DNA from 4 places in the Cupriavidus sp. NPDC089707 genome. Region 4 is predicted to be linked to each of the others. Evidence: predicted binding sites of a transcription regulator. Region 4 holds the regulator's gene; each other region holds the start of a gene.
What was found. Region 4 encodes sigma-54, which starts transcription at its own class of promoters, with help from an activator protein. Its sites were predicted from a motif close to TGGCANGNAANCTGCTTT; they were not measured.

Region 1 (3,505 bases), on a different contig from region 4:
TGCGCTGCAGCCGCTCGGCGTCCGCGCGCAGCGGGTCGCCGGGCGCCGCGGAGAAGCCGCCACGTGCGAACAGGACGAAGCTGGCCACGCCCAGCCCTTCGGAGCGGGTCAGCACAAGGTCGCTGGCCGGGTCGCGGTAGCGCCAGTCGGGGCCCGCGCCGGCGTCGAGCAGTACGCTCGGGATCACCAGGTCGATGCCGATGCGCGCGCGCGCTTCGCGGTGCTCGGGCCCGCTCAGGCCGGCACGCTCGCACAGCACCTGCCAGCGGTCCGCGCGCTGGTCGACGCCACCGCTCTCGAAGTGGCGCCAGCGGCTGTGGTAAGGCACCTGCAGGTCCGGATAGCGCTGCCGGATGGTGCTGGCCACGTAATCGGCGATCGCGTGGATGCGGTCGGGGTGCCACGTAAACAATTTGGACGCGCCGCTGGCCACGTGCTCGGTGACCGCCGCGCAATGCGTGCGCACGGCTTCGGCGCACAGCAGCGCCGAAGCGGGGTGCCCTTCCGGCACGGGGCTGAGCCAGCCCGCGCCCGGACGCATTTCCTCGCCTGCTCCCCGACGGTCCATGCCGCCACGATCCTCTTCGGGATACATTGTCATTCGTTCAACCCCCTGCCCTTTGCCAGGGCCAGTTCATCGGCATCCGGCGGCGTGTAACGCGTAAAGTAGCCGGCCGCCACCTTGGCGTCGATCTCGACACGGGCGTCCGCCGGGATCAGGGCTTCGGGGATCGCCACCTGCTCGACCACCTCGATCCCCTGCGCCACCAGCGCGCCATGCTTCATGTTGCTCATCGACGCCCAGCGGTCGATGCGGCGGATGCCCAGCCAGTGGAACACATCCGGCATCAGTTCCTGGAAACGCATGTCCTGCACGCCTGCCACGCATTCGGTGCGGGCAAAGTAAGTCTCGGCCCGGTCGCCGCCCGCCTGCCGCTTGCGGGCGTTGTAGACCAGGAACTTGGTCACCTCGCCCAGCGCGCGGCCCTCCTTGCGGTTGTAGACCACCAGCCCGACACCGCCCTGCTGCGCCATCTCGATGCACACCTCGATGCCATGTGCCAGGTACGGCCGGCAGGTACAGATGTCTGACCCGAACACGTCGGATCCGTTGCATTCATCGTGCACGCGGCAGGCCACTCTTGTCTCGGGCTTGCCGAGCTGACTGACGTCGCCGAAAAAGTACAGTGTCATGCCGCCGATGGGCGGCAGGAACACTTTGAGGTCGGGCCGCGTGACCAACTCCGGGAACATGCCGCCGGTCTGCTCGAACAGGCCGCGCCGCAACGCGCTTTCCTTGATGCCGAAGCGCGCCGCCAGCCCTGGCAGGTACCAGACCGGATCGACCGCTGCCTTGGTCACGCGCACGTCGCCGTTGGCATAGAGGATGCTGCCGTCCGGCGTCAGCCGGCCGGCAGCCATCGCCGATATCAGCTCAGGCATGTTGATATGCGCGCGCGTGACGGCGATGGTGGGGCGGATATCCACGCCCGCCGCGATGCGGTCGGCGAAGACGGACGAAACGAGGTGGCCCCAGGGATCGAGCGAAACGATCTTTTCCGGATCGGCCCATTGCGGGTGCGGGCCGATCGACTCGGCAGGCGCGGTATCCGTCAGGTCGGGACGATGGTCGCGCTGCAGTGAGCCGGAGGCCACCGCCAGCGCGCGGTAGATGGCATAGGCGCCGGCATGGGTGCCGATCACGTTGCGCTGCGCGGGATTCGTCAGGCTGGCGATCACTGGTCCGCGTTCGGCGGCGGTGGGCGCACCCCAGTGGATCGGCTCGGCCGGCTTGTCGCGGCGCGCGTGCGAAGTGAGGACGATATGGTCGGACATGACACCCTCGGTTCCCGATGGAATCCTGACCAAACGGTCAGGTTTACGATTCCATACTAGGCAACGTTCATGCCATCGCCCAATGCCGGTTTACGCGAGTTTTGCCGTGCTCTGTATGGCGCCGTACGCAAGCGGGGCGGCGCGCATGCACGGACGGCGTGCCGGGGACGTGACGCCAACGGTGCGCGCGCACCAGCAGGAGGCAATCTGCCCAGCGCGCAGGCTTGCAAGGCTTACATGGAAGGACGGCTCGCCGAGCCGCGCGCTTGCGACAGCCAGGCCCGCGCCGCGCGCAGCGCGGCCTGCGGGCTCGCGCTTTCCACGTAGCGGTGAAACAGCGCGCCGGCGACGTTGCTCAGCGCCCACGCCGCCGCCATGCCCAGCGCGTTCAGCACCGGCTGCCCCGGCGCAAGGTTCAACACCAGCGCATTGACCAGCAGGCACACCGGAAAGTGCACCAGGAAAACCGAATAGGAAATGCGGCCGAAGAAGCCGACCACATCGCCGCGCGGCCAGCGCTCCATCCAGCCGCCGCGGCGGGCGATCGCCAGCAGCAGCGCGGTGGCCAGCGCCACGGCGATACGCAAGCGGAAATCGACGATCAGCGCCGCCAGCGCCACCGCGCCGAGCACCAGCAGCGGCATGGCCGACCGGCCCGGGTTCGAGGCCCACCATGCCAGCGTGCCCATGCCATAGGCGCCGAAGAAGTACACCGCCCAGATATCCCAGGCGGCATCGCGGTTGAACCAGAACAGCGACGCGACCGCCAGCAGCGCAACCACGCCAATGCCGGCAGCGGCACCCGCCTGCGCCTGGCGCGGCGCAAAGGCGCGTGCGGCCCACAGCGACACCAGCAGCAGGCCAAACAGCTGGAGATCGATCGCGACGTACCAGACACCGGCCGACAACGCATCGACGTCGAGGACGTTATGCAGCAGCGTGAGGTGCGCCAGGAACTGCGTCAGGTGCGGAGGTGCCGGGATCGATTCATGGATCATCCACTGCCGCGCCAGCGCGGCGCCGGCAATGCTCAGCAACAGCGCGGCGGCGAAGGGCACCACCAGCTTCAGGTAACGGCGCCACAGCATCGCCAGCGGATGTTCGCGGATTTCCAGCCTGCCATGCGGTGCCAGGCTGCGCGCCGCCAGGAAGCCGCTGATCACCAGGAACACCTGGACCGCGATGCGGGCATAGTCGTACAGCCAGTCCACCAGCCCCGGGGCGAGGCGGTAGGCCGTATCGGACATCGGCCCGTAGAAAGCGAGGTGATGCAGCACGATCAGCTGGGAGCTGACCGCCTTGAGCGCGTCGATGCAAGGCAGGCGTGACGGACGGGGGCTCATTGCTTTTGGAATATGAAGCGCACGGAAGGCGCGATTCTACCCGTTTGCCCTGATTGAAATGTGGCGTTACATCCACAAATTGCGGATTGGTTACACACTGGCAGCGATTGTTGCTGATTGCTCGCCTTGGACTTCATGTCTCAGCAAAGAAGCATTTGCTTATGACGACTTTATCCTTCGCTCAGCCAAGACCCGGGTATACCCTAGCGTCTTTGCCGCACCGCCGGCCAGCTATCTGGTTTCCGAATGTCCGTCTCTGCCCTGTCTTCCCTGCTTGCCCGCTTGTCCGACGCGCGTCGCCCCCTGGCGGCGCTCGCCTTCTGCGT
Region 2 (3,505 bases), on a different contig from region 4:
TGGCAAGGAGCGTTTTGCGCAGGCGCTGCACAGTGTCAGCGGCCGTGCCGACAAGCCCTTCATCGCTGTCAACTGCGCAGCGATTCCCGATGAGCTGATCGAGTCTGAACTGTTCGGTGTGGAGAAGGGCGCCTTTACGGGCGCGCACCAGTCGCGGCCCGGCCGCTTCGAGCGCGCGCACGGCGGCACGCTGTTTTTGGACGAGCTGGGGGAGTTGTCGGCATCGGCGCAGTCCAAGCTGTTGCGGGTGCTGCAGGAGGGGGAAGTCGAGCGCGTGGGCGGCTCGGGGTCGCGCAAGGTCGATGTGCGGCTGGTGGCTGCAACCAACGTCGATCTCGCGCAGGCGGTCAAGGAAGGCACCTTCCGCAAGGATTTGTATTACCGGCTCAACGTGTATCCGGTGACGATTCCGCCGTTGCGAGAGCGGCTGGATGATATTCGTTTGTTGGCGGAACGCTTTGTGGCGCGCTATGGGGCGCGGCATGGCAAGCGCATTCTCGGCATTACGGATCGGGCATTGGCCGAGTTGCGGCGCTATGACTGGCCGGGGAATGTACGGGAGTTGGAGAACGTGATTGAGCGGGGGGTGATCCTTGCCAGCAACGGTGGTCAGATCGGTGCCGATCATCTGTTCCTGCCCGCCAGCGCTGCGCCGCCGGTGGATACCGCACCACGCCTTGGCGCTGGCGGGACTTTGCCAGAACTGCGTGAGGCGGCTGTGCATGCGCTGCTTGACCAGTTGTCGGAGCAGCAGCTGGCGCTGGGGGATGTGGAGACTGTGTTGATGGAGGCGGCGATGCAGCGGACCGATGGGAATATGAGCCAGGCGGCGCGGTTGTTAGGGATTACGCGGCCGCAGTTGGCTTATCGGTGGAAGATGAGAAGAGGGGGGAATTGACTCTTTTCTTGTTTGCCTGCGGCTTTTTATCTGATGGATATTTGATATGCCCGGTTCCGCCCTAAAGGGGCCGAGCCAAGACTTTCGGAGCCGATCGCCCTGTCGCCAGGACTGGCAGACCAACCAGGACCCGCGCGCCGCGCAGCCGAAGGCGTTCCTGCCTTGCCGCCAGCAGCAGGGGCCACCAACCCTCTGGGCTCGTTCAATCACCGCGTCAACCCGCAGCCACCGTAGTGCACCCGTGCGGCAGGCAGTCCTGCCTTGCAACGAAGCCCAGCCCCGCACGAAAGCCGCCGCCCACTACGATAAAAGTGGCCGCCCGCCCGGGGCAGCAAACGCGCTTTCTGGTGACTCTTTGTCGCTCGGACAAAGAGTTACCCGCCCTTCAGGGCGGAACCGGGCATATCAAATGTCCGCCAGATGCAAAGCCGAAAGGGATAACCCCACACCAGCTTCACCATTTGATCCATCCCCAATCCCAGCCCCCAGCCTAAGCGGCAGCGCAATGCTGCACCGCGCAGTCGAATTTCCATCACTACATCAGACTGTTAGCCGCAATCGCCCGCACCTCGCTGCTGCGCCGCAAGGTAAATAAGCCGACTTTCCTCCGCTACCCGCAAACGCCCACCCCAGGCGGCTTTTGATCATTTGATCAAACACTCCCCACAGCTTGATCAATCGATCGATTGCCACAATGCCAGCGCTTGCGGGTTAACGCTGACGCAATCCACCCCCATCCCCGCAATCCCTTATCCCACCGCGCTTTAAAGCCCTTGGCACGGTCTTCGCAGTAAGCCCCGCACCCAAGCCACTGCGAAGGAGCCTGCCATGACCGCCCCATCGGTCCCTCTGTTCGAAGCCACGCCTCGCTACGTCCGCGTCGAAAACCGTACGCCCGAAGGCTTCGTGCAATTCGCCTTCAGCGTGGCCGACCCCGACCTGAACGTCGAACTGATCATGCCCGAGCCGATGTTCGAAGCCTTCTGCTGCGTCAACCGCGTGCGCTTCCTGCCGCCGCTGACAGAAGCCCCGCAGCAAGACGAAGACTGACAAAGCAACACCACCCACCGCACCACAAGAGAGGGACACAGGAGACCAAGCGATGCAAGTCGACATCAAGACCCAGCAGATCCAGCCGCTGCGCCAGACCTACGGCCATGTGGCGCGCCGCTTCGGCGACAAGCCGGCGTCGCGCTACCAGGAGGCGACCTACGACGTGCAGTCGGAAGTCAACTTCCACTACCGCCCCACCTGGGACCCCGGCTTCGAGCTGTACGACAAGCGCCGCACTGCCATCGTGATGCAGGACTGGTACGCGCTGAAGGATCCGCGCCAGTACTACTACGGCGCCTACGTGACCACACGCGGCCGCCAGCAAGATGCCGCCGAGAAGAACTTTGCCTTCGTCGAGAAACGGGGCCTGCTGCAGGCCCTGCCGGCCGAATGGCAGGAACGCCTGGCCACGGGCCTGCTGCCGCTGCGCCACGTGGAGTGGGGCGCGAACATGAACAACTTCTATTGCGCCGACTACGGCTGGGGCACGGCGATCACGCAGGCCTGCACCTACTGCGCGATGGATCGCCTCGGCATCGCGCAGTACCTGTCGCGCATCGGCATGCTGCTCGACGGCAATACCGGCGTGGCGCTGGAGCGTGCCAAGGTGGCGTGGCTGGAAAGCGCCGCGTGGCAACCGCTGCGCCGCTATGTCGAGCACAGCTTCGTCACCGAGGACTGGTTCGAGACCTTCGTTGCGCAGAACCTGGTGCTCGACGGCCTGCTCTACCCGCTGGTCTACCAGCACGCCGATGCAGTCATCGTGCGCGCCTGCGGCACGGGCCTCGCCGTGCTGACCGAGTTCATGAACGACTGGCGCGACGAGCATGCGCGCTGGGTCGATGCCGTGATCCAGGCTGCCGCCACGGAGTCCGACGCCAACCGTGAGCTGCTATCCGGCTGGGCGCACGCCGCCGCCGCGCAGGTGGCCGAAGCGCTGGTGCCGGTCGCCGATGCGCTGACCGGCGCCGACGGCGCGCAGATGGTCGCGCTGTGCCGCGAGCAGTTCGTAATCCGCCTGAACAAGCTCGGCCTCGCCGCCTGAGCCCACGCACACAAGGACACACGGAGACAACACATGACGACCGCCGCCAACGTCTACATCGCCCTGCAGAACAACGACGACACCCGACCCATCATCGACGCCATCACCGAGGCCAACCCGCACGCCGTGGTCTCGCAGTTCCCGGCCATGGTCAAGATCGACGCCCCCGGCCACCTGACCATCGTGCGCGAACTGGTCGCAGGCAAGCTCGGCCGCGACTGGGACCTGCAGGAGATCCACCTCAACCTGATCTCGCTGTGCGGAAACATCGACGAAGACGAAGACGCCTTCACGCTGCGCTGGAACGCCTGACCCGCGCAAAAGACAACACGGAGACATCATGGACGCACGCAAGAAGCTCAACCTGCGCGAGAAGTACGCCTCGATGACGCGCGACCTCGCCTGGGAAACGACCTACGAGCCGATGGACAAGGTCTTTCCCTTCGACAAGTACGAAGGCATCCGCATCCACGACTGGGACAGGTGGGAAGACCCGTTCCGCATGACCA
Region 3 (3,505 bases), on a different contig from region 4:
ATCTCCACGTCGACCGCGGGTTCCGGCAGCACGTTCGGGATCTGCGCGATGCGCGACTTCAGCAGCGCCACCGCATCGGACACGTCGGTGCTGCCCGCCAGCTGGGCCTTCAGTTCCACGCGCCGGTACGGATTAGCGGTGAAGTTCTGGATTGTGTCGCTGAAGATCTTGTTGTTGCCGATCACGGTCTGCACGTTGTCCGGTGTATCGAGCGACGTGGCGAACAGCCCGATCTCGCGTACCGTGCCGGTGACGCCGCCGACGGTAACGAAGTCTCCCACCTTGAACGGCCGCAGCACCACCAGGAAGGCGCCCGCCGCGAAATTCGACATCAGCCCCGACCACGCCATGCCGATGGCCACGCCGGCCGCGGCAATCAGCGCGGCAAAGGTGGTGGTCTGGATGCCGAAGTAGCCCAGGATGCCGATCACCAGCACCACGTTCAGCGTGACCGTGACGATTGAACCCACATAGCGCAGCAGCGTCGGGTCGACCTTCTGCCTGGTGAGCGCATTCTGCACCATCCGTACCACAAAATGGATCAGCCATCGGCCGATGACCCAGAACGCTAGCGCTGCCAGGATCTTGACCCCGAACTGCGTTGCATAGGCGACCACCAGGGTCTTGAGATTGTCGAAAGTCGTGGCATCCATCGGCGTGTCCTCTCGGTTTGGGTGAGTGGTGCAAGCCCTGCGCGCTGACGCGGCGCAATACGTGGGCACGGCAATTATTGGAATGCCGTGCCTGGAAGTGCAAGCAAATAATTGTCAAGGCAAGCGGTCCGGCAGGCCCGCTTGCCCAGGCGCCGCCGGGCGGCGCATCCGCCTTACCAGTTGGTTTCGCGCTCCGGCGTGGCGGAGATGCGGTGCAGCGTCAGGTCCGCGCCGTTGAATTCGCCTTCGGCATCGAGCCGGATGCCGACCAGCTTCTTGAGCGCCCCGTATACCAGTGTGCCGCCCGCCAGTGCCACCACGATTCCCAGCACCGTCCCGATCAGCTGCGCGCCGAGCGACACGCCGCCCAGTCCACCCAGTGCCTTGGCCCCGAAGATGCCCGCGGCGATGCCGCCCCAGGCGCCGCACAGCCCGTGCAGCGGCCAGACGCCCAGCACATCGTCGATATGCCACTTGTTCTGTGCCAGCGTAAACGTATAGACGAAGAGGGCGCCTGCAATACCGCCAGTGATGAGCGCGCCCAGCGGGTGCATCAGGTCCGAGCCGGCGCATACCGCCACCAGCCCGGCCAGCGGGCCGTTGTAGGCAAAGCCCGGATCATTGCGGCCGGCGGCCCAGGCCGCCAGCGTACCGCCAGCCATCGCCATCAGCGAATTGATCGCGACCAGGCCGCTGATCTTGTCGACGGTCTGCGCGCTCATCACGTTGAAGCCGAACCAGCCCACCGCCAGGATCCACGCGCCCAGCGCGAGAAACGGGATATTGGAGGGCGGATGGGCGCTGATGCGCCCGTCCTTCTGATAGCGCCCGCGGCGCGCGCCGAGCAGCAGCACCGCCGGCAGCGCGATCCAGCCGCCTAGCGCGTGCACGACCACCGAGCCGGCAAAGTCATGGAAGGGCGCGCCGGCAACCTGCGTGATCCAGTCCTGGACCCCGTAGCGCTGGTTCCACGCAATGCCTTCGAAGAATGGGTAGACAAAACCGACCAACACGAATGTCGCCACCAGTTGTGGATTGAAGCGCGAACGCTCGGCAATTCCGCCCGAGATAATCGCCGGAATGGCGGCGGCAAAAGTAGTCAGGAAAAAGAATTTGACCAGGTCGTAACCGCTTTTCTGCGCCAGCGTTTCTGCCCCGGACATGAATTGCACGCCGTAGGCAATGGTGTAACCGATAAAGAAATAGGCAATCGTGGAAACTGCGAAATCCACCAGAATCTTTACCAGTGCATTGACCTGGTTTTTCTTGCGCACCGTGCCTAGCTCAAGGAAGGCAAAGCCGGCGTGCATGGCCAGCACCATGATGGCGCCAAGCAGGATAAACATGGCGTCGGTGCCGGTCTTCCAGTTGTCCATAGTGACCTCATGCTCAAAATGGGCGCATGGGTATGCAAAAAACATTCCAGTTCCGGCTGCATCCTGGTGCCAACTGCACCGGCGTGGGCAGAATCCGCACCGGAATGCCGCGCGCAGGCGACCGGGTGCGCAGTACGTCAGGAGGGAGGCGTCAAGGGCTGTGCCGGAAATGCGCCAGAATGGCGCTTCGCCCGCATGCTCGGCTGACCCGTTATGGTGCGACGCCCCAATTCCGGGCATTTTTCCCATCCGGGTCCGCGCCAGCCGCGCCTTGCGGCACAACGCCGCAGCCAGGCAAATCCGGCTCGTGACAAGCGCAAAAAGAGCGGTAAATTGCCTGCTAACCGGCCTCAAGCAAGGATTTGCGGGTTTTTTCGTTGCATTGATGCCACTGGGGATTGCTCAACGCACAAGGGGCAGATTAGACTGCGCCGATCGATGTTTTGCCGCCAGGCAGGCACATCGGTGACGACGACCAACAAGGGAAATCAGCCATGAATAAAGGTGAACTGGTATCGGCCATCGCCACGGAAGCAGAACTGAGCAACGCCGCCGCTGAGCGCGCGCTCAACGCAGCGCTGGACAGCATCAAGAAGGCAGTGGCAAAGGGTGATTCGGTCACGCTGGTAGGTTTTGGCAGCTTCAGCGCCGGCAAACGCGCCGCGCGTACCGGACGCAATCCGCGCACCGGCGAAACCATCAAGATCCCCGCCGCCAAGACGGTCAAGTTTTCCGCCGGACAGGGTTTCAAGGACGCGGTGAACAAGAAGAAGTAAGCAGTTTGCGTCCACAGCGTGAAAAGCGGCCAGGCAGGCCGCTTTTTTGTTTTCCGCGCCGTGCCGCGATGACCGGCAACGGCGGGGCCGATCCGGGTTAAACTGCCGGCGCACGGATGCCGCCAGCCGGCCCGGGCGACCGCCCCCGCAATCCGAACTCCCCCGCATCATGAACGACCAGTCCCACCAGCTTTCCATGACCGTGCTGATGACGCCGGACATGGCCAATTTCTCCGGCAACGTCCACGGCGGCACTATCCTGAAGTATTTGGACATGGTCGCCTATGCCTGCGCCAGCCGCTATGCCGGCCGCTACGTGGTGACGCTGTCGGTGGACCAGGTGGTGTTCCGCCAGCCGATCCACGTGGGCGAGCTGGTGACCTTCCTGGCCTCGGTCAACTTTACCGGCCGCAGCTCGATGGAAATCGGCATCAAGGTCGTGACCGAGAATATCCGCAGCAAGCTGGTGCGCCACACCAACAGCTGCTACTTCACCATGGTGGCGGTCGACGACAACGGCGCGCCGGCTGAAGTGCCGCCGCTGCAGCCGCGCGACGAGGTCGAGCGCCAGCGTTTTGAGGCCGCCCAGCAGCGCCGTGCGCTGCGCCAGGAAATGGAAAGGCGCCACGGCGACATCAAGTCGCCGGTGACCTGACACGCTGGCATCCACCATGATCAAGCGATCCTGTACGATCCTGGC
Region 4 (3,505 bases):
TGAATCAGGGATGCCATTCGGTCAGCAGCTGGTGCACGGCTTCGGAAGTGGGCAAGGTGGCCAGCCCTTCGCGCATGTCGCGGTCCGATAGCAGCTGCGCGATCTCGGACAGGATTTCCAGGTGCTGCTGCGTGGCCTGTTCCGGCACCAGCAGGAAAATCAACAGCGATACCGGCTTGCCGTCGGGCGACTCGAACGGGATCGGCTCGGCCAGGCGCATGAAGGCGGCGAGCGGTTGCTTCAGGCCCTTGATGCGGCCGTGCGGGATTGCCACGCCGGCGCCAAGTCCGGTGGAGCCCAACGACTCGCGCGCGAACAGGTTATCCGTCACGGTGGCGCGCGCCACGCCATGGTTGTTCTCGAAAAGGAGCCCGGCCTGCTCGAACACACGCTTCTTGCTGGTGACGCTGACGTCGAGGGTGATATTGCCGGGTGGCAGCAATTTGGCCAAACGATTCATGGGCGATGCGCAGGATTTCAGTTAGCGGGCGGATCCGCCGTTCCGCAGGGCAGTGCGTGGCTCAGAGGCTGCCGGTCGCCGGCAACGCCGAGGCGTCCGGCCATTATAGAGCAGCGGCCTCCCTGTGATTGTGCAGCGCAGCGCCGCGCCTGTGGGCGTCCGCACCTCAACCGGGCGGGGCAGGATGCGGTTCTGCATGTATGGCGCAGCATACACCCTGCCGCGGCCATTGCGAACATTCCGTCTCAAACGGGTGACAGGCCTTTGCGCAGGCGCCACAGCGCCGCGGGCGCAAAAAAGCCGCGCAATGCGCGGCTTGCCTGTTCAGTTTTGATTCAGCAGCCCTCTGCGGAGCCACCGGGCATTCTCATTGCTGCATCTGCGCTGCGGCCATCTGGTACTTGACCGCTTCGCGGTCGTGGCCTTGCACGCGGTCCTTGTAGCGCAGTACCTGACGGTCCAGCTTGTCGACGAGTGCGTCGATCGCTGCATACAGGTCTTCATGATGCGCTTCAACGAAGATGTCCTTGCCCCTGAGATGTAGATTGATTTCCGCGTATTGCCGACGGTCCTTTTCCTTGTGGTTGTCGACAGAGAGCAGCACGCTAACGCCAATGACCTGATCGAAATGCCTGACGATTCGCTCCAGCTTCGTTTCCACGTACTCACGCAACGGCGGCGTGATGTCAAGGTGGTGTCCACTGATCTTGAAGTTCATAGCGCTTCTCCTTCTGAAAGAGCCTCACCAGGCAGGCGGTGGGCTCGGCTACAAAGACTTGCGGAGATTCACTGCGGGGATCTTCAGGGCTTCGCGATATTTGGCAACGGTGCGACGTGCGACAACGAAGCCTTGCTCACCCAGCAGTTCGGCGATGCGACTGTCGGAAAGGGGATTCCTCGGGTCTTCGGCTCCTATCAGTTGCTTGATCAAGGCGCGGATGGCCGTTGATGAAGCCGCGCCACCGGTTTCGGTGGACACGTGGCTGCCAAAGAAGTACTTCAGTTCGAAAGTACCCATCGGCGTTGCCATGTATTTATTGGTCGTCACCCGGGAGATGGTTGACTCGTGTAATCCCAGTGTATCGGCAATCTCCCGCAAAACCAAGGGGCGCATGGCGATTTCGCCGTGCGTGAAAAAGTTCTTTTGACGCTCGACAATGGCCTGTGAGACACGCAGGATCGTGTCGAACCTTTGCTGGATATTCTTGATCAGCCAGCGTGCTTCCTGCAGCTTCTGCTGCAGGCCCGCGGTACCCGACTCGCCCTTGGCGCCGCGCAGGATCTGCGCGTACATGTCGTTGATGCGCAGCCTCGGCATCACATCCGGATTGAGTTGCGCGATCCAGCCGCCGCCGCTCTTGCGCACGAACACATCGGGCACCACGAAGTCGGCCTCGGGGCGGCTGTATGCATGGCCGGGGTAGGGGGCCAGCGAGCGGATCAGTTCGTGGGCGGCCTTGAGTGCAGGCTCGTCTACCTGCAGGGCTTTTTTCAGGCGCGTGTAGTCGCGCACCGCCAGCAGTTCGAGGTGGTTGTGCACGATGTTCAGCGCCAGCTCGCGCTGCGGGTGCTGCAGCCGGCGCAATTGCAGGCCCAGGCACTCGGCCGCGTTGCGCGCGCCCACGCCTGGCGGGTCGAAGCTTTGCAGCAGCGTCAGCATCGCCTGCACTTCCTCGATCTCGAATTCGAGTTCTTCCGGCAGTTCGGCGCAGATCTCTTCGAGCGTCGCGGCGAGGTAGCCGTCGTCGTCGAGCGATTCGATCAGGAAGATGGCCAGGCCCTTGTCGCGCACCGAGATCTTCAGCGGCGTGAGCTGTTCCATCAGGTATTCGCGCAACGTGGGCTCGGCCTCGCGCAGCTGCATCGGCGTCTTCTCATCTTCGTCGCCTTGCGGGCGGCGGGCGAAGTCGTCCAGGCTCCAGTCGCCGCCGTAGTCTTCGCCGCTGTTGCTGTCGCCGTAGCTGTCGTCGTCGCCTGCGCTATCGGTGCGCGCCTCGCCGTTGCCTTGCGGTTCGGCTGGTGCCGGCGCCGGCGCGCTCTGCACGTTGACCGAGCCATCGGCGGCCACGCGCAGCGGGCTGTCGATCCAGTCGTTCTCGCGTTCGAGCAGCGGGTTTTCCGTGAGCGCCTGTTCGACTTCCTGCTGCAGTTCCAGCGTCGAAAGCTGCAACAGCCTGATCGACTGCTGCAGTTGCGGCGTCAGTGCCAGGTGCTGGGAGAGGCGGAGCTGTAGCGACGGTTTCATGCGACCTATTCTATGCGCATCTTTCCGTTGTTGGAACGGAAATTGCTATCGATGTCGCGGCTTGATCGACGCCGGCAGTGGGCGGCCCACATCCAGATCATGGGGCCGGTAGCAGGCAGAATCAATGGCCTGCCGCTGCGGGCAGGCGGGTACATCACATGCGGAAGTTTTCGCCGAGGTAGACGCGCCGCACCGATTCGTTGGCGATGATCTCTTCGGGCCGCCCGGCGGCCAGCACGGTGCCTTCACTGATGATGTACGCGTGGTCGCAGATACCAAGCGTTTCGCGCACGTTGTGGTCGGTGATCAGCACGCCGATGTTGCGCGCTTTCAAGAAGCTGACGATGCGCTGGATTTCGCCCACTGCGATCGGGTCCACGCCGGCGAACGGTTCATCCAGCAGGATGAAGCGTGGCGACGATGCCAGCGCGCGCGCGATTTCCACGCGGCGGCGTTCGCCGCCCGACAGCGACAGCGCCGGGTTGTTGCGCAGGTGCGCAATCTGCAGGTCGTCGAGCAGCGCGTCGAGCCTGCGGTCGATCTCGGCCTTGGCCAGCGGCTTGCCGTTCTCCACCTGCAGCTCCAGCACGGCGCGGATGTTTTCCTCGACGTTGAGCTTGCGGAAGACCGAGGCTTCCTGCGGCAGGTAGGACAGCCCCATGCGCGCACGCTCGTGGATCGGCAGGCCACTGATGTGGTCGCCGTCGAGCACGATATCGCCCTCATCCAGGTTCACCAGCCCCACGATCATGTAGAACGAGGTGGTCTTGCCCGCGCCGTTGGGGCCGAGCAGGCCGACC

Region 1: ACIP1U_RS22690 (GTP cyclohydrolase II) is a predicted target of sigma-54. The motif match lies at 1,894-1,911, and genes of this name have one in related genera.
Region 2: ACIP1U_RS25650 (phenol hydroxylase subunit) is a predicted target of sigma-54. The motif match lies at 1,673-1,690, and genes of this name have one in related genera.
Region 3: ACIP1U_RS29400 (ammonium transporter) is a predicted target of sigma-54. The motif match lies at 2,061-2,078, and genes of this name have one in related genera.

Annotation. Positions count from the first base shown of each region.
Region 1 covers NZ_JBIVHB010000016.1:8,955-12,459, reverse strand. The annotation lists gene ACIP1U_RS22695 (URC4/urg3 family protein) at 1-601, opposite strand, end outside; gene ACIP1U_RS22690 (GTP cyclohydrolase II) at 598-1,836, opposite strand; gene ACIP1U_RS22685 (acyltransferase family protein) at 2,070-3,179, opposite strand; gene ACIP1U_RS22680 (amino acid ABC transporter substrate-binding protein) at 3,426-3,505, shown strand, end outside.
Region 2 covers NZ_JBIVHB010000021.1:47,791-51,295, forward strand. The annotation lists gene poxR (phenol degradation transcriptional regulator PoxR) at 1-898, shown strand, start outside; gene ACIP1U_RS25650 (phenol hydroxylase subunit) at 1,727-1,948, shown strand; gene ACIP1U_RS25655 (aromatic/alkene monooxygenase hydroxylase subunit beta) at 2,001-2,996, shown strand; gene ACIP1U_RS25660 (MmoB/DmpM family protein) at 3,030-3,308, shown strand; gene ACIP1U_RS25665 (aromatic/alkene/methane monooxygenase hydroxylase/oxygenase subunit alpha) at 3,337-3,505, shown strand, end outside.
Region 3 covers NZ_JBIVHB010000030.1:36,125-39,629, reverse strand. The annotation lists gene ACIP1U_RS29405 (mechanosensitive ion channel family protein) at 1-653, opposite strand, end outside; gene ACIP1U_RS29400 (ammonium transporter) at 827-2,029, opposite strand; gene ACIP1U_RS29395 (HU family DNA-binding protein) at 2,524-2,805, shown strand; gene ACIP1U_RS29390 (acyl-CoA thioesterase) at 2,975-3,460, shown strand; gene ACIP1U_RS29385 (CreA family protein) at 3,477-3,505, shown strand, end outside.
Region 4 covers NZ_JBIVHB010000001.1:74,978-78,482, forward strand. The annotation lists gene ptsN (PTS IIA-like nitrogen regulatory protein PtsN) at 5-460, opposite strand; gene hpf (ribosome hibernation-promoting factor, HPF/YfiA family) at 828-1,178, opposite strand; gene ACIP1U_RS00400 (RNA polymerase factor sigma-54) at 1,227-2,705, opposite strand; gene lptB (LPS export ABC transporter ATP-binding protein) at 2,860-3,505, opposite strand, start outside.